Regions from separate parts of the Amycolatopsis sp. M39 genome, predicted to be linked through region 2. Evidence: riboswitches for the same ligand, from Rfam matches in the RefSeq annotation. Region 2 holds a riboswitch; each other region holds the start of a gene.

What was found. Region 2 has a riboswitch for cobalamin ahead of A4R44_RS04615 (ABC transporter substrate-binding protein). Riboswitches for the same ligand answer to the same signal wherever they lie in the genome.
Region 1: linked by a shared signal. The riboswitch ahead of A4R44_RS06650 (hypothetical protein) and the one ahead of A4R44_RS04615 (ABC transporter substrate-binding protein) in region 2 are both predicted to bind cobalamin.
Region 3: linked by a shared signal. The riboswitch ahead of metE (5-methyltetrahydropteroyltriglutamate--homocysteine S-methyltransferase) and the one ahead of A4R44_RS04615 (ABC transporter substrate-binding protein) in region 2 are both predicted to bind cobalamin.

The regions. Positions count from the first base shown of each region.
Region 1 covers NZ_LWSF01000002.1:401,469-407,393, reverse strand. The annotation lists gene A4R44_RS47785 (hypothetical protein) at 1-55, shown strand, start outside; gene A4R44_RS06665 (cytochrome P450) at 296-808, shown strand; gene A4R44_RS06660 (GNAT family N-acetyltransferase) at 858-1,589, opposite strand; gene A4R44_RS06655 (Gfo/Idh/MocA family protein) at 1,771-2,667, opposite strand; cobalamin riboswitch at 2,715-2,845, shown strand; gene A4R44_RS06650 (hypothetical protein) at 2,858-3,508, shown strand; gene A4R44_RS06645 (CbiQ family ECF transporter T component) at 3,495-4,574, shown strand; gene A4R44_RS06640 (ABC transporter ATP-binding protein) at 4,571-5,925, shown strand, end outside.
Region 2 covers NZ_LWSF01000001.1:984,651-990,575, reverse strand. The annotation lists partial or broken gene A4R44_RS04620 (trans-aconitate 2-methyltransferase) at 1-543, opposite strand, end outside; gene A4R44_RS04615 (ABC transporter substrate-binding protein) at 540-2,060, opposite strand; cobalamin riboswitch at 2,165-2,284, opposite strand; gene A4R44_RS04610 (hypothetical protein) at 2,586-3,017, shown strand; partial or broken gene A4R44_RS49995 (methyltransferase domain-containing protein) at 3,041-3,556, shown strand; gene A4R44_RS04600 (DNA alkylation repair protein) at 3,788-4,453, opposite strand; gene A4R44_RS04595 (flavin reductase family protein) at 4,588-5,217, opposite strand; gene A4R44_RS04590 (amidohydrolase) at 5,224-5,925, opposite strand, start outside.
Region 3 covers NZ_LWSF01000004.1:199,379-205,303, forward strand. The annotation lists gene A4R44_RS11550 (ribonucleoside-diphosphate reductase subunit alpha) at 1-1,203, shown strand, start outside; gene A4R44_RS11555 (ribonucleotide-diphosphate reductase subunit beta) at 1,214-2,287, shown strand; cobalamin riboswitch at 2,590-2,753, shown strand; gene metE (5-methyltetrahydropteroyltriglutamate--homocysteine S-methyltransferase) at 2,862-5,135, shown strand; gene A4R44_RS11565 (cytochrome P450) at 5,392-5,925, shown strand, end outside.

The DNA.
Region 1 (5,925 bases), on a different contig from region 2:
GTATGTGCAGGGCCTCGGTGCTTCGGATGTCGTAGCCGAAGATGCCTGGATCTGATGACAATCCGCCGCCGCGAGCGCCATTATTTGAATTTGATGGTCAGCCGCACCTGGCTTGGCGTCGCGGCTTTGCTCGGCATTCCGGAAGACGGGAGGGGGTTGCTGGCGGACCAGGCCAAGAGACTTGTTAGCGCCGAAAGCCAGCAGGAAGCCGAGGCACGCGGCCGGGAATACGCAACTCCTTCTCGGCCATATCCGCGAACGCGCTGGCATGCCGCGAGACGACATGCTGTCAGACGTGATCCACGCCGGTTTTGGCGAGCGACAGGTGCTGCGCTTCGCGTCACTGATGGTCGCCGCCGGGCAGTTGACCACCACCGACGCCGCAGCCACGATGGCGCTGCTGCTCGCCGAGAACCCTGACCTGAGGGACCGGGTCCGCGACAGCCCCAAAGCGCTGGACGAGTTCATCGAGGAAGCAGTCCGGCACGAACCGGCGGTGGCGGCAACCGGCCGAGCCGTCACCCAGTCGACCACACTGGGCGGAGTGCCGCTCGACGCCGGGGATCGGGTTTTGCTCGCCTGGGGAAGTGCCAATCGTGATGAACGACATTTCAACGACGGCGGCGTCTTCCGGCCGGAGCGCGGGCGGACGAATCCGGCTCATCTCGGATGCCCGACCCGAGTTGCGTGTCATGTCGCAGGAACTGGTTGCGGCATTGCCGGACATGCGGCTTCAAGCAGATGCCCGGCCTACGGCGTGATACGTGGGGTGCGGGAGGTGCCGGTCGAGTGGTCGACAACTGGGTAGCCGTAGCGGTCGCCGCAACGACAGTGCGTTGCGGCGACTGGTACGACGACTAGCTCAGCGACAAGTGCACACACTCACCGGCAACGCGGTACCCAGCACGGCGATACACCGTCCCGATTCCCACATCGCCTGGCGTGAGGAACGCCGTTTCCGCACCGCGTTCGTGGGCGAGGCGCGTGAGGTGCGCGGTGATCGCCGCCGCGATGCCTTGGCCGCGGTGTTCGACGGCCACGGCGATGCCGACGATTTCCGTCGCGCCGGACACGATGTCCAGTGCGATTCCGCCGCCCACAATGGTTTCGCCGCGTTCGGCTAGGACCGTCAGGTAGTCGCGGTTGCGTTCGACATCGGCGTCCGACACCTCGGGCGACTCGCCGAAAGCGACGTTCTGCACGGACCGCAGGCGACGGAATTCATCGTCGGACGACGGTTCACGCAGCTGAATGTGTTCTGGCGCATCACAATCGACGAGGTCTTCGACGCTGCAGGTCATCACCGGCACTCGCCGTTCCAGCGTGAACCCTGCGGCGACGAGAGCTGCCTCGACGTCCGGAGCGGCTTCGGTGAAGAACTCCAGCCGGGGCCGGAGGTCTCGTTGCCGGTAAGCGGAAATCAGGAGAGCGATCTCGGCGGACGAGGGCTTCGCGCCGTCGTCGGGGATGGCGTAGTTCTCCATCGGATGCGAGCTGTCCTTGGCGAAGGTCGCCAGGAACGGGCCGATTCGCTCGGCGTCGCGGCCGATCGGTGCGGTCGCGCGGACGTATGCCTGAAGGGCGGACATCTCTGGTGGAGGCCTTTCGAGAAGAAGGAATGCGCGGGCAGCACAAAACTGGCAACCCCACGCCGGGCGCGCAGGCCGAACAGCTCAGGCCAGGCGGCCGGGGTGGGCCGTGGCGGAGCACATAGGCATTCCTTCGTCCGAAACGAACTTCCCGCTCATCGTCTCAGACCGGGCAACCGAATTAACGGCTCAGCGCGGCGCGTGCTTGGTCCACGATCCGGGCCAGGTGCACGCCTCGGCGGACGTCGCAGGGATGTGTGGTCGTTCCGCACGACACCATCGCGGCGAAATCGTCCAGCAGTGCGGTGTACGCGTCGTTCGCCGTGCCGGTGCGGCCCAGCGTGCGCAAGCCGTGCTCGCCGAAGACCGAATACTCGACCACCGTCGGCTGAACCGGCAGGCGCAGGCTGAGCGTCGCGGTGCTCGTGATGCCGCCCTCGTGTTCGAGCAGCAGTTGCCACAGGTCCTCAGGGCCGCGGTGTGCGGCAAGGACGCCGGTGATCGGGCCGAGTGCGGCGTCGAGCAGGTCGAACGCGTGCGGGCCGATGTCGGCGAGCGCGCCGGCGGCCGGATCCTGTCGCCAGGCCGAGGTCGCGTACTTGCCGGCGAGCAGCGCGCCGGACAGCCACCGCACGCTGCCGCCTCGCCAACCGCCAGCGGCGGTGACGCCGTCCAGCCAATCGCGCGTCTGCTGAGCGAACCGCAGCGTCAGCATCACCAGCGAAGCGACGCCAGCCGACGTCACGGCGTCGGCGAGCCGCTCCGCCGTGGCCAGGTCGGCGGCGATCGGTTTCTCCAGGATCAGGTGTTTTCCCGCCTCCGCGGCGCGGGTCGCCAGGTCGGCCTGCACCGTCGGCGGCACGGCGAACGCGAGCGCGTCGACCTGCTCGAACAGCTCGTCCAGATCGCTGGTGGGCACGGCGTCGTAGGCCTGCGCGAGCGCGGCGGCGGCTTCTGGCCGACGGCTCCACACAGCACTGAGCACGGTCCCTGGATGATCCGCGAGCCCGGGAGCGTGCACCGTGGTGGCCCACGGTCCGGTTCCTACGAGGCCGACGCGTAGCTGGTCCTGTCCCACGCTCGGAAGTGTAGGTGTGTCCGCGGTCGCTTCCGGCGGGGCCTGCGGTGCGTTAACGTCGACAAGTTCTTCGCCACGAACGGGGGAAGCCGGTGAGAATCCGGCGCTGGCCCGCAACCGTGAGCGGCCCCGGGAGGGACCGCGAGCCGGATCGCCCGTCGTGGTCCGATCGATGCGAGGTACATCTGACATGCGGTTCGTGCACGCGCGGCACTGGGGGCGAGTCCTCGTCGGCTGTGCTCTTCTCGTCGCTACCGGTTTGGGCGGGGCGTCCTCCGCCTCCGCGACCACGCCCGGCAAGGGCGCCGACGGCTACTGCCAGGACGACAACGGCGTCACGGTGATCGTCGACTTCCAGGGGCTTGGCGGCGAAACCCTCATCCGGTGCGCGCCCGGCAAGCAGGAAAACGGCGTCACCGCGCTGCAAAACGCTGGCTTCGAACTCACCGGCGCGGGCAAATACGGCCTGGCCGTGATGTGCAAGATCGAGAGCAAGCCCGCCGACCAGACCTGCACCGGGATGCCGCCGGAGCAGGCGTCGTGGAGCTTCTGGACCGCCACCAACGGCGGCAAATGGGAGTCGGCGCAGGTCGGCGCGCAGAGCTGGAAGCCGCCTGCCGGAGCGTTCGAGGGCTGGTCGTTCGCGATCGGCAAGTCCTACACCGAGTATCCGCCGCCGCGCACCGAGCCGGTGCGCAAGGCCAACGCGCCCGCCGCGGCCCCGGCGTCCACTTCGGACAGCGGGTTCCCGTGGGGCCTGGTGATCGGCATCGTGGTCGTCGTGCTGCTCGTGGTGGCCGGGACGGTCGTCGCGGTGCGCCGCAGGCGTGCTGCGGAGTAGTCCGCGAGCGCTCCATCCCGGCGCGTGGTGGGTGTGGGCGCTCGCGCTCGCCGTCGCCGCGAGCCGGACCACGAACCCGGTTCTGCTCGCTTTGGTGATCGCGGTGGCCGGGTTCGTCGTGGTGCTCCGCCGCGGCGACGCGCCGTGGGCGCTGGCGTTCCGGATGTATGCCTGGATCGCCGCGGTGATCCTGCTGTCGCGCGTGCTGTTCCGGATCCTGATCGGCGGCGAGGACGGCGGCCACATCCTGTTCACGCTGCCGGCCATCCCGCTCCCGAGCGTCGCGGCCGGCATCCAGCTCCTCGGCCCCACCTCGGCCGAGGAACTGCTCGGCGGGCTGTACGACGGGCTCCGGCTGGCCACGATCGTGCTCTGCGTCGGTGCCGCGAACGCGCTGGCGAACCCGAAACGCCTGCTCAAGGCTGTGCCCGGGGCGCTCTATGAGGTGGGGACGGCAGTCACTGTCGCGCTGTCCGTGGCCCCGCAGTTGGTCGAGAGCGTGCAGCGGGTGCGTCGCGCGCGTCGACTGCGCTCCGGGAAGACGCGCGGCCTGCGGTTCGTGAAGGGGATTTTCGTGCCGGTGCTCGCCGACGCTATGGACCGGTCGCTGCAACTCGCCGCGGCCATGGATTCCCGAGGCTACGGGCGGCGCAACTACCTCTCTCCGCGCGTCCGGATGCTGATCGCGACCTGCGTGCTGGCCGGTTTGGTCGGCGTCGCGGTGGGGGTTTACGGAGTGCTCGACGGGTCCGCGTCGTGGCTCGGCGTGCCGATGCTCGTCGCCGGTCTGGTGCTGGCCGCCGCCGGATTCGTGCTGGGCGGGCGGCAGATCCGCCGCACGACCTACCGGCCTGACCCGTGGCGGCTGCCGGAAACGCTGGTCGCGCTGTGCGGCGTCGCGACCGCGGTGCTCGTGCTGCTCGCCGACCCGGTTTCGCTCACCACCCCGGCCAGCCCGCTGACCTGGCCGGAGCTGCCGTTGCTGCCGGCCGTCGCGGTGCTGATCAGCGTGCTGCCCGCTTGGTTCGCGCCGCGTCCGGCGCTGGTGTCGGAGGTCGCCCGATGATCGAGTTTTCACACGTCAGCGTCACCTACGACGGGGCTGACCAGCCGGTGCTCCGGGATGTCGACCTCACGATCGAGGAGGGCGAACTCTGCCTCGTCGCCGGACGCACCGGAGTCGGCAAGTCGACCTTGCTCGGTGCGATCAACGGTCTCGTCCCGCATTTCAGCGGCGGCACCCTGACCGGGCGCGTCAAGGTCGACGGGCTCGACACCGCGACGCATCCGCCGCGTGAACTGGCGTCGGTCGTCGGCGTGGTCGGGCAGGATCCGCTGGCCGGATTCGTCACCGACACCGTCGAGGAAGAACTGGCGTACGCGATGGAGCAGCTCGCCGTCGCGCCGGACGTGATGCGCAAACGCGTCGAGGAAACCCTTGATCTGCTGGGCATCGCCGAACTTCGCGACCGTCCACTTCGGACGCTATCCGGCGGGCAGCAGCAACGCGTCGCGATCGGCGCGGTGCTCACGGCGCACCCGAGCGTGCTGGTGCTGGACGAACCGACGTCAGCGCTCGACCCGACCGCGGCCGAGGAGGTACTGGCCGCGATCACGCGCCTGGTGCACGACCTTGGCACGACGGTCGTCGTCGCCGAGCACCGGATGGAACGCGTCGCGCAGTACGCCGACCGCCTGCTCTACCTGCCCGGCGGCGGCACCGTCGTGTCCGGCCAGCCAGCGGAGGTTTTCGCCGAGACCGATGTCGCCCCGCCGATCGTGGAGCTGGGCCGACTCGCGGGCTGGTCGCCGCTACCGCTGTCGGTCCGCGACGCGCGCCGGCTCGCCCGTCCGCTCCGGGAACGCCTGGCCGAGCGCCGCCCTGCCGAGACCGTGAAAAGCTCTGGCGAAGCAGTCCTCAAGGCGAAGGGGGTGCGGGTCCGGTACGGCGGCGTGAACGCGGTAAGGGGCGTTGACCTGCGGCTGGACCGCGGCGAGGTCGTCGCGCTGATGGGCCGGAACGGCTCCGGCAAATCCTCCCTGCTGTGGGCGTTGCAGGGCAGCGGACCTCGCTCGGACGGCACGGTCGACGTCCTCGGCGCGGACCCGAAGACGCTCCGGTCACGGGCCGCCCGCACGCGCGTCGGACTGGTCCCGCAGACCCCGTCCGACCTGCTGTATCTCGATTCGGTCGGGGCGGAATGCCGACAGGCCGACGGTGAATCCGGCGTCGACGCGGGCACTGCCCGGAAGCTGCTCGACCGCCTCGTGCCGGGCATCAAAGACCACACCAACCCGAGAGACCTCTCCGAAGGCCAGCGACTCGCCTTGGTTCTCGCCGTGCAACTCGCCGCCGCCCCGCCGGTCGTGCTGCTGGACGAACCAACCCGCGGCCTGGACTACCCGGCGAAACGGCA
Region 2 (5,925 bases):
TCCGGCCCGGGCCGCGCGCCGCTTCGTCAGCGCGCGGGTCAAGGTGTCGAGCCGCGGTCCGGCGTCGCCCTCGTAGAGGTGGTCGCCGTTGACGAAAACCCCGCCGGGAGCGAGGACTTCACCGCACACGGCCAGCAGGTCGCGCAACGGCGCGCGGTTCATCCAGTGCAGTGCGGTCGTGCTGACGAACGCGTCGGGTGCGCGGTCGAGTTCGAGCGCCTCGTACCAGCCGCGCTCGCGCAGATCCGTGGTGACGGTGCGGAACCGGTCGCTGCCGTACGCGAGATCCGCGAGTCCGAGCAGCAGCGGGTCGGCGTCCGCTCCGACCACCCGCGCGCCGGGGAACCGGGCCAGCAGCCGGGTCGCGAGCGAACCGGGACCCACGCCGAGGTCCACGATCAGCGGGTCTTCGCGCGGGACCAGCTCGGCCAGCACGTCGCCGAGCACCGCGAACCGCTCCTCGCGGTCGGGCAGGTAGAACTCCTGCTGCCGGTCCCAGCGGTCCAGCCAGTAGCGGGCGCGGTCTTCGGTGAGGACGGTCATCGGGTCACCTTGTCGAATCGGACCCAGTTCAGCGAATTGGGCACTCCGGCGGGAATTCCGCGGTACTTCGCGGAGGCGGCGCTGTTCCAGGTCGAGTTGCCCCAGAACACGAATCCGCCGCGGTCGTGGAGGATCTCGTGCATCCGGCGGTAGAGCGCGGCGCGGTCCGGCTGTTTCGCGGTGGAAAGCGCCTGGCGGTACAGCGCGTCGAATTCCGGATCGTGCCAGTTGGTGCGGTTCTGCGGCGCGTTGCCGAGCAATCGCGACGCGAAGTGGTTCGGGATCGGCAACGGCCCGGACTGGCCCATGGTGAGCTCCCCGGTCTTCAGAGCTTCGGAGTAATAGGTGTCGCCGGAGCCGACCCGGACCTTGACCGTCACTCCGCTGCGTTTGGCTTGTTCGGCGAAGAGATTCGCCGCCTCCACGAATCCGGCCGCGGCCGGCGCGGTGAACAGCTCGAAGGCCAGGTTCTGCGCGCCGGCTTCGCGCAGCAGCGCTTTCGCCTCGTCCGGATCGTAAGTGTGCGGGGGAAGGTCGGCGTAGTACTCGAAGCCTTTCCCGAACACGTCGTTCGCGACCTCGCCCTCGCCCTGCAACGCGACCTTCACCAGTTCCTCGCGATCGACCATCCGCATCATCGCCCGCCGGACGTCCGGGTTGTCGAAGGGCGGCCGGTCGGTTTTCATCGCGAAGTAGTAGATGCCGCTGTGCGCCGCGGAACGCACGTCGATCCCGTCCGCCGCGCGCAGCGTTTTCGCCGCGGCCGGGGTCAGGTCGTCGGCGAAATCGGCCTGACCGCTGCGCACCGCGGCCGGGCGGGCGTCGTTCTCCGCGCTGAGGACGCGCAACCGGCGGATCTTCGGCGCACCGTCCCAGTAATCGTCGTACGCGGTCGCCGCCATCTCGCGACCGGGCCGGAACGACTCGAAGCGGAACGGACCGGTGCCGATCGGATGCTTGAAGTCCTTCGTGCCGTTGCGGACGATTCTGGTGCCGTAGGCGGAAAGCGCGGTCAAGAACTCGAACGACGGTTGCTTGAGCGCGATCTCCACCGTCTGATCGTCCACCTCGCGCGACTGCGAAAGGTCGACCAGGTCCAGCGTCGCGGCGGCGATGAACGGCTGCGGGCCAGGCGGGCCGAGCACCCGCGACAGCGTGTACAGCACGTCGGCGGAGGTGAACTTCGCGCCGTCGTGCCAGCGCGCGTCGCGCAGCGAGAGCCGCCAGCGGGTGCCGTCGGCGTTCGGCTCGGCGGCGCGGGCGAGCCGCGGCACCGGCCGCATCGTGTCGTCGACCTCGAACAGCCCGTCGTACAGGGCTTTCAGCCGCGCCTCGTCGATGAACAGGTGACTGGTGCCCGGATCGAGCCGTTCGTCGGTGCCGGACCCTTTGAGCACAGCGGAAAACGTGTCGATCCCGGTGCCGCCGCCTGCTTGCCGGCCGCCGCACCCGGCCGCCAGCACGCCCGTGGCGCCCAGCAGGAACCCGCGCCTGCTCAGCCCTGCGGATCCGGTCATGAGACTCCCTCGCGCCGGGCCGGCGCCGGAAGGAGGAGAACAGGACGAAGCGCCGCCCGCGTGCCGCGGCGGCTCCCCGGCCTGGCCAAATCCGCGTGGCGCCGGCCGATCAGTGGATCCCGCGGAGGTATCTGGCTTCGGCTCGGCGAGCCTCACAGTTGCGGGGCAGCTCCGGAATCGCACCGGTCTTCCCTCCACGTGCGCCACACCCTAGGCGGTGCGGTCACCTTCCGCGCGGTTCGTGCGAAATCTCACCTCGCGGGTCCCGGCCGAGCAGCATTTCCCGGGGGACCGGACGAAAGGGGCACCGGAGGGTGAGCGACGGACCGTCGCCGCCGGAACTGGCCGGATACGTGCGGGTGGCGCGCGTTCACCGCGAGCACGAGCGCTACCGCTCGGTGCTTCGAACTCGGGAGTCGGCGGCGATTCCAACGCCTTGGAGCTGCTGGGCGCCCGATGGCCGGACAGTCCGGCGCCCGACCGGCTCGATCCCGCGCACGGTGCGCTCGGCTGCGTCGATCTGCGGTGGTCGCGACCCTTCATGGAAGGGGGAAGGCGGATCCGAGCCAGCCGAGATCACCGCCCTGCGCAGCCGGTTCGAGCGGTACCAGCGGCTGTCCGGATGGCTGGGCGAGCACAGGGCCGCGGCTGCGCTCCCTGCTGGTCGCCGATCTCGTCGAAGCCGCCCGCCCGCGGTTCCGGGCGCTGACGCGCACCACCGAAGCGGCGAACGCGTACAGCCTGGTCGCCCGGCTGCTCGACTCCGCCGTCCATACGCTCAAGGCGCAGGACCTCACTCCCGAAGGCGTCCGCCGCGATCCCGCTGCCGCGGCGAAGATGGTGCTGACCGCGTCCTGGTTCCTCGATTCCGCGGCTTCCGCCCTCGCCGAAGCCGGTGCGCGGCTCGGCTTGCCCGATCCGGACTGGACCAGCTTCATCGCGCTCGCCGAGAGCTGAGCCTTTCTGGTTCATTCGAAGACATGGCCGAGACTTTCGGAGTTCCGCGACCGGGCAAAGTCGACTATTACGCTCGCGTGGCCGAAGCCGGGCGCGACTACAAACGGCACGTGCTGGCCGGGCTGGATCTGCGGCCCGGCCTGACCGTGCCGGATGTCGGCTGCGGTCCCGGCACCGACCTGCCCGCGATGGCCGAAGCGGTGGGTGCCGCGGGTTGGGTCGCCGGAGTCGACACCGAGCCGGGGATGGTCGAGGAGGCAGGGCGGCGGGTCTCTTCCGTGCCGCAGGTTTCGGTCCGGCTGGCCGATGCGCAAGCGCTGCCGCTGGAGGACGCCGGCGCGGACCGGGCGCGGACGGACCGGATGGTGCAGCACGTCGCCGATCCCGCCGCGGTTTTCGCCGAACCGCGCCGGGTCCTGCGACCGGGCGGGCCGGCGTGCGTGGCCGAACCGGACTGGGACAGTCTGGTGGTCGATCCCGGGGAGCGCTCGACGAACCGCGCGTTCAACCGGTTCGTGTGCTCGACGATGGTCCGGAACGCGACTGCCGGCCGTTCCCTGGCGCGGTTCGCGGCGGGCGCGGGGTTCGAGGTGCTCGACGTTTCGGTCGAGGCGCCGGTGTTCCGCGATTTCGGGACCGCGGACAAGATCGGAACACCGAGCGCGCGGTGCGAGCGGGCCAGCTGGAGCGGGCCGCCGGGGACGAGTGGCTGGCGACGCTCGCCGCGGGGCCGTTTCTGGCCGCGAGCATGGTGTTCGTCGGGGTTTTCGTCAAGCCCGCCGCTTGACCATCTCCGCGATCCACACCGGCGCGTACGGCGAGGTGCAGTTCGGCGGCGTCGGATAGTCCTTGAGCACGCCCAGCCGCTCGCCGATGCCGATCGCACGGGCGCGCAGGCCGGGGTTTTCGATGCCGATCTGGGCGAGGCAGTGGTTCATCGCCCACTGCAACCGCTCCGGGGCGGCTTTCATCTCGGCTTCGATGACGTCGAGAAGCCGGTCGAGGTCGAGCCCGCCGGGCTTCTTGGCGACGCGGTCCGCGGCGAGCGCCCAGCCCGCGCTCGCCACCACCGGGTCGGGGTCTTCGAGCCAGGCCGCGCGGAGGTCCTCGGCGTGGCGGCTTTTCCTGACGATGTTCGCGAGGAGCCAGTCGTGGACCTTGGGGGTGCCCGCCTCGCGCAGCATCCGGTCGAGGTCGTCCCGGTCGAACTGCTTCGGCCGGGCGAGGAGGAGCGCGAGAAGGCGGGCGTTGCTGTCGCCGGTCCGCCAGAGTTCGCCGGCCAGGACGGGTTGGGCTTTGAGTTCTTTCGCGAGGGCGCGGAGCTTGGCGAGGTTGACGCTGTGGTCGTCGCCGTGGTTCTCGTTGACCGCCCGGATTTTGGGGTCGTGAAGCTCGGCGAGCCGGTCGAGGACCCCGGAGAGGGTTGCTTCGGCCACAGGAACCTCCCTGCTCAGGTGCGGACAGCGCCGAGCATACGGGTTCGAGGTGGCTCAGCCAGCTTTTCGGTCGTGCGGGGAACCCTGCGGGAATCTGATTCCCGCAGGGTTCCCCGCACCGACGGTCAGCGGGGTCAAGTACGCCAGTCGGGATGCCGAGCATCGGCGAGGAACTCCTCCGGAGCGGGAATCGGCACCCGCACCCAGTTGTCCACCCGGGTGAACGTCGCGCCGCCCATGCGGCCCACCGGCTGGTACACGTCCTGGTCCAGCCGTCCGTCCGGACGCAGCAACCGGTCGTCCACCGCTACCCCGGCCACCTCGCCGAAGACCAGGTGCGAGCCCCGGAACTCCTCGATCTTCACCAGCGTGCATTCCAGGCTCGGGCCGGCCCCGGCGGGATGGGGCACGGCGATCCGCACCCCGGGCGTCCACGACAATCCGACGTGCTCGGCTTCGTCCACCGACGAGTCCACTGTGGACGCAGTGCGCGCGACCAGTTCCTCCTGGCCGCTCAGCGCTATCGTGATCGCGAACTCGCCGCGGGCCTCGATATTGGCCAAAGTGTCCTTCGGCGCTTCCGAAATCGAGAACAGCACCGTCGGCGGGTCCATGGTCAGCGGCGCGAAGTAGCTGAACGGCGCGAGGTTCCGCACCCCCGCGCCGTCCACCGTGCTCACCCACGCGATCGGCCGCGGGACGACGGCGTTCTTCACCATCCACACGAAAGCGCCGCGGTCAGCGTCGGTATTGCTGCTGTACACGAAACCTCACTCTGTCACTACCCGCCCTCCGAGCATGGTCAGTTCCGACCGTACGCTCAGCAACTCCGGGCCCGCGGCGGTGACCGGATCGTGGGCGAAGACCGCCAGGTCGGCGAGCGAGCCGACACTGAGCGTTCCCTTGGCAGACTCCGCGTGTTCGAGCCAAGCCGGGCCGGTCGTCCACAAGCGCAGTGCCTCCTCCCTGGTGAGCGGGCTGGCCACGGCGGAGAAGGCGTTCGGGCCGGGCGAACCGGTGAAGGTCGCGACGCCGCGGCGCCAGTCCGGCACGGTCACCGGGGCGTCCGAGCTGTCGGCGACCACCACGCCGTGGTCCAGCAGGGCCCGCGCGGGGAAGGCGCCGGCCCATCTCTCCTCGCCCAGCACGCGGACCATCGACGGGCCGCTGTAGGTGCGCATCAGCGAGCTGGTGATGACTCCGATGCCGGACCGAGCCAGGCGGGAAAGCACGGCGGAGGACAGGAAAGTGCCGTGGATCAGCGCGTGCCGGGCCGCCGGCCAGGGGTCGACCTCCTGGGCCGCCTCGATCGCGTCGACGACCGCGTCCGCGGCCCGGTCCCCGGTCACGTGGACTTGCACGCGCACCCGCCGGACGTGCGCGGCCAGGATCAGTTCGTGCAGCTCGCGCACGCGCGCGTCGTCGTCGGGGCCGAAGGTCACCAGGCTGCCGTGCCCGCCGGACGGGTACGG
Region 3 (5,925 bases), on a different contig from region 2:
AACCTCGGCTCGGTGAACCTGCTCAAGCACGTCACCCCTGAAGGGCTCGACACCGAGCGGCTTGAGAAGACCGTGCGCACCGCGGTCCGGATGCTCGACAACGTGATCGACATCAACTTCTACACGATCCCGGAGGCGCGCCGTTCCAACCTGCGCCACCGTCCGGTCGGCCTGGGCATCATGGGCTTCCAGGACGCGCTGTTCGAGCTGGGCGTGCCGTTCGCGTCCGCCGACGCGGTGAAGTTCGCCGACGTCTCGATGGAGCACCTCTCCTACTACGCGATCTCGGCCTCGACCGATCTCGCACAGGAGCGCGGCCAGTACCAGACGTTCGAGGGTTCCTTGTGGAGCAAGGGAATCCTGCCGATCGACTCGATGCAGCTGCTCATCGACGCCCGCCAGGGCGACGGCCTCGACGTCGACACCTCCACGACGCTGGACTGGGCCCCGCTGCGCGAGCGCGTCAAGACCGTCGGCATGCGCAACTCGAACGTGATGGCGATCGCGCCGACCGCGACGATCTCCAACATCTCCGGCGTCGGCCAGTCGATCGAGCCGCTGTTCCAGAACCTCTACGTCAAGTCGAACATGTCCGGCGACTTCACCGTCGTCAACCCGCACCTGGTCAAGAGCCTCAAGGCGCGCGGCCTGTGGGACGAGGTCATGGTCAGCGACCTGAAGTACTTCGACGGCAGCCTCGGCCAGATCGACCGCGTGCCCGACGACCTCAAGGCGCTGTACGCGACCGCTTTCGAGATCGAGTCGAAGTGGATCGTGGACGCCGGTTCGGTGCGGCAGAAGTGGATCGACCAGGCGCAGTCGCTGAACCTCTACATCGCGGCTCCGAGCGGCCGCAAGCTCGACGAGCTGTACCGCTACGCCTGGCACAAGGGCCTCAAGACCACGTACTACCTGCGGGCGCAGTCCGCGACGCACGTGGAGAAGAGCACCCTGCGCGGCACCGACGGCAAGCTGAACGCCGTCTCCGCCACCCCGGCCCCGGCCGCCGCGCCGTCCCCGGCCCCCGCCCCGGCGGCTTCGCCGTCGCCGTCGCCTTCCGCCGCGGTTCCGGCTGCCTCCCCCGCGCCGTCGCCCTCCCCGGCCGCGGAGCCGAAGGAGATGCCCGCGACCGACGTCGACTTCGTCGCGACCGAGGGCGCGGCCTGCCGGATCGACGACCCCGACTGCGAAGCCTGCCAGTAAGGAAACCCTGATGACCAACGTGGAAACGACGGACGCGACCGGTCTCGGCGAGATCGAGGTCGGCGCGGCCCGGATCAACGTCGACGACAAGCGCATGATCAACGCGCGCGCCGACGTCAACCAGCTGCTGCCGATGAAGTACCGGTGGGCCTGGGACAAGTACCTCGCGGCGTGCAACAACCACTGGATGCCGACCGAGGTCGCGATGCAGGCCGACATCGCGCTGTGGAAGTCGACCGACGGCCTCACCGAGGACGAGCGGCAGATGCTCAAGCGCAACCTCGGCTTCTTCGCCACGGCGGAGTCCTTGGTGGCCAACAACATCGTGCTCGCGGTGTACCGGCAGATCACCAACCCGGAGTGCCGCCAGTACCTGCTGCGCCAGGCCTTCGAGGAGGCCGTGCACACGCACACCTTCCAGTACATCTGCGAAAGCCTCGGCCTGGTCGAGGGCGAGCTGTTCAACATGTACCGCGAGGTCCCGTCCATTTCGGAAAAGGACGCGTGGGCGCTGAAGTACACGCAGAACCTGGAGAACCCGGACTTCGAGACCGGCACGCCGGAAGCCGACCAGGCGTTCCTGCGCGACCTCGTGGCGTTCTACGTGATCTTCGAGGGCATGTGGTTCTACACCGGTTTCGCGCAGATCCTGTCGCTGGGCAGGCGGAACAAGATGGTCGGCATCGCCGAGCAGTACCAGTACATCCTGCGCGACGAGTCGATCCACCTGAACTTCGGCATCGACTGCATCAACCAGATCAAGATCGAGAACCCGCACCTGTGGACCGAGCAGTTCCAGGCCGAGGTGCGCGGGATGCTGCAGGACGCGTGCGAACTCGAGGTCTCCTACGCCCGCGACACCATGCCGCGCGGCATGCTCGGCCTGTCGGCCGACCTGTGCGAGCAGTACATGCACTTCATCACCGACCGGCGCGCCCAGCAGATCGGCCTGTCCCCGATCTACGGCGAGAACGAGAACCCGTTCCCGTGGATGTCGGAGGCGATGGACCTGAAGAAGGAGAAGAACTTCTTCGAAACCCGCGTCATCGAATACCAGTCCGGCGGCGCCCTGGACTGGGACTGACCACACGATGAAACTCGGCCGTGCCCTGGCAACCAGCCAGGGCACGGCCGAGTTCTTTCACCCGAACAAAACCGCACAGCCCGCCCACACCCCCGTGCAGCCAGCCCCCGCCCTGCACCCCGATACGAAGCCTCCCTGCACAATCCGGCTTCGGGGTGCTCCACGCCCCCAGCGCAATGTCGCCGCCAGGCGACGAGCAGCTTCTCACCCCCCGAGACACCCACCCCGCCTTGTACCAAACCCGCTAAACTCGCCTACGCCACTGGTTCGCCAGGACGCAGCCAAGCTCTCCCGACGGCCGCGTCCTGACGAGGCAACAGGGAACCCGGTGCGATTCCGGGACTGCCCCGCAGCGGTATGTGGGAACGAAAGCTGTCACCGCGAACGCGGTAAAGCACTGGGCGCCCCGCCCGGGAAGCGACAGCCGGTAGGCACGAGCGGTACGCCCACGAGTCCGAATACCTGCCACTGGCACGCACGCCGACGGCGTGCGTGAGTCCGGGCCTCGCGGGACAAGGCGCGACCGAAGCACGGTGTTTTCGCGTGCCCGGGCTCTTCCGGCGAGCACGTGAGGATGCATGCTGTGAACACGATCGGCACCACGATTCTCGGCTACCCGCGAATCGGCCCGTCCCGGGAGCTGAAACGGGCGCTGGAGTCCTACTGGGCGGGAAAGAGCGCCGAGGAAGACCTGCTGACCACCGGGCGGCAGCTGCGCGAACAGACCTGGACCACCCTGCGCGACCAGGGCCTCGACTCGATCCCGTCCGGCACTTTTTCGCTTTACGACCAGGTATTGGACACCGCCGCGCTGTTCGGCGCGCTGCCGGAGCGCTTCACCCGGCTCGGGCTGTCGCCGCTGGACACCTCCTTCGCCGCCGCGCGCGGGGTACCGGACGCGCCCGCGCTCGAAATGACGAAGTGGTTCGACACCAACTACCACTACCTCGTCCCGGAGCTGGGCCCGGATTCCCGGTTCTCGCTCACCGGCACCGCGCCGGTCGACGAGGTCCGCGAGGCTCGCGCGCTCGGCATCACGCCGCGTCCGGTGCTCGTCGGACCGGTCACTTTCCTGCTGCTGTCGAAATCGACCCAGCCCGGGTTCGAACCGCTGGAACTGCTGGACGAACTGCTGCCCGCGTACGCCGGACTTCTGGGCAAGCTGGCCGACGAGGGCGTCGAGTGGGTCCAACTGGACGAACCGGCATTCGCCGCGGACCGGACGACACCGGAGTTCAACGCGCTCACTCGCGCGTATCACGTGCTGGCCAAGGAAAAGCACCGGCCGAAGCTGCTGGTGGCCGGGTATTTCGGCGGCCTCGGCCGGGCACTGGGCGTCCTGGCCCGCTCCCCCGTCGAAGCGGTGGCCGTCGACCTGGTGACCGATGAGTCCTTTGTGGATCAAGTCGCGGCGGAAGGAGCCTTGCGAGACAAGGAGGTCCTCGCCGGTGTCGTGGACGGGCGGAATGTCTGGCGCACGGATCCAGGCGTCGCACTGTCCCGCGCGGCGCGCTTGAAGGACGCCGCGGCACACGTGAGCGTGTCGACGTCGTGCTCGCTGCTGCATGTGCCCTACGACGTGGAAGCGGAGACAGATCTCGACCCGCGGCTGAAGAGCTGGCTCGCCTTCGCGCGGCAGAAGGTCGACGAGGTCGTCCTGCTCGGCCGGGCGCTGCGCGGCGAAGACGTCGACCTCGGTCCGGCACGGGCCGCAGTCGCCGACCGGGCCGGAGCCGCCGAGCTGAGCGACGCCGACGTCCGGGCCCGCGTCGCGGCACTCCGACCAGAGGACACCGTCCGCGCACCCTACGCGGAACGGGCCGCGGCACAACAGAAATCCCTGAACCTGCCACCCCTGCCGACCACCACGATCGGCTCCTTCCCGCAAACCGGCGAGGTGCGCCGAGCCCGAGCCGCACACCGCGCGGGCAAGCTCGGCGACGGCGCGTACCGCGACGCGATGCGCACCGAGATCGAGCGCGTCGTGCGGTTGCAGGAAGACCTCGGCCTCGACGTCCTCGTGCACGGCGAGCCCGAGCGCAACGACATGGTCCAGTACTTCGCCGAACAGCTGACCGGCTTCGCGGCGACGGCCCTCGGCTGGGTCCAGTCGTACGGATCCCGGTGCGTCCGGCCGCCGATCCTGTTCGGCGATGTCTCCCGGCCGAAACCGATGACCGTGGACTGGGCGCGCTACGCGCAAAGCCGCACCGACCGTCCGGTGAAGGGCATGCTGACCGGCCCGGTCACCATCCTGGCGTGGTCGTTCGTCCGCGACGACCAGCCGCTGGCCGACACCGCACGCCAGGTCGCGCTGGCCGTCCGGGACGAGGTCGCGGACCTGGAGGAGGCCGGGATCCGCATCGTGCAGGTCGACGAACCCGCGTTGCGCGAACTGCTGCCGCTGCGCGCGGCGGACCGCGAGGCGTACTTCGGCTGGGCGGTGCCCGCGTTCCGGCTGGCCACCTCGGGCGTCGCGGAAACGACGCAGATCCACACGCACATGTGCTACTCGGAATTCGGCGACGTGCTGCCCGCGATCGACGCCCTCGACGCCGACGTCACCAGCATCGAAGCTGCCCGCTCGAAGATGGAAGTGCTCGCCGATCTGAACGAAGCGGGCTTCGGCCGCGGCGTCGGGCCCGGGGTGTACGACATCCACTCGCCGCGCGTGCCGGACCGGGACGAGGTGGCCGGCCTGGTGCGCACGGCGCTCGGCGCGGTTCCGGCGGAGCGGTTGTGGATCAACCCGGACTGCGGCCTCAAGACCCGCGGTTACGCCGAGGTCGAACCGGCGCTGCGGCATCTGGTCGGCGCGGCCCGGGAACTGCGCGCCGAACCTCGCTGACCCGCACCGGTGCCGGGCAGCGCGGCCCGCTGCCCGGCACCGGTCCGAGGATCACCCGAACGGCAGCCCGCGAGGTATTGTCATCGCGTCAATAACAGGGGACCGTGGAGGCGGCCGATACCCGTGCCGGGAGGTGGTCGCCATGGCGGACGTGACCGGAAAGACGAGACTCCCGACGGCGGGCGGCGCGCTCGGCAAGGTCGCCAACGCCGGGAGCGACGGCGTCACGCGGCTGTCGGAAAACCTGCGCGGGAAAATGCCGCCGCTGACCGCGATCCCGTTGCCGCGCAAGGTCGACGAACGCTGGCTCGGCGCGCGCTGGCCGGTCCGCGAACTCGCGGCTCCCCCGGCGGGCAGCGGCCTGGAACCGGTGCTCGGCGACGACGGGCCGCCGCTGATCGGCCACACGCTCGACGGGATGCGCTTCGGCCTCGACTTCAGCCTGCACCGCTTCGAACAGTTCGGCCCGGTGTCGTGGATGGGCGTGTTCGGCCAGCGGATCGTGACGCTGTCCGGGCCCGAGGCCACCCAGGCCGCGCTCGTCAACAAGGACAAGGCGTTTTCCCAGGAGGGCTGGAAGTTCTTCATCGAGCGGTTCTTCGAACGCGGGCTGATGCTGCTCGATTTCGGCGAGCACCGCCTGCACCGGCGGATCATGCAGGAGGCGTTCACCCGCGACCGGCTCCGCGGCTACGTCGCGCAGATGGGTCCGGCGCTGCGCGAAGGAGTCGCCGCGCTGCCGTCCGGCCGGCCCCGGCTGTACTGGGCGTTCAAACAGCTGACGCTGGAC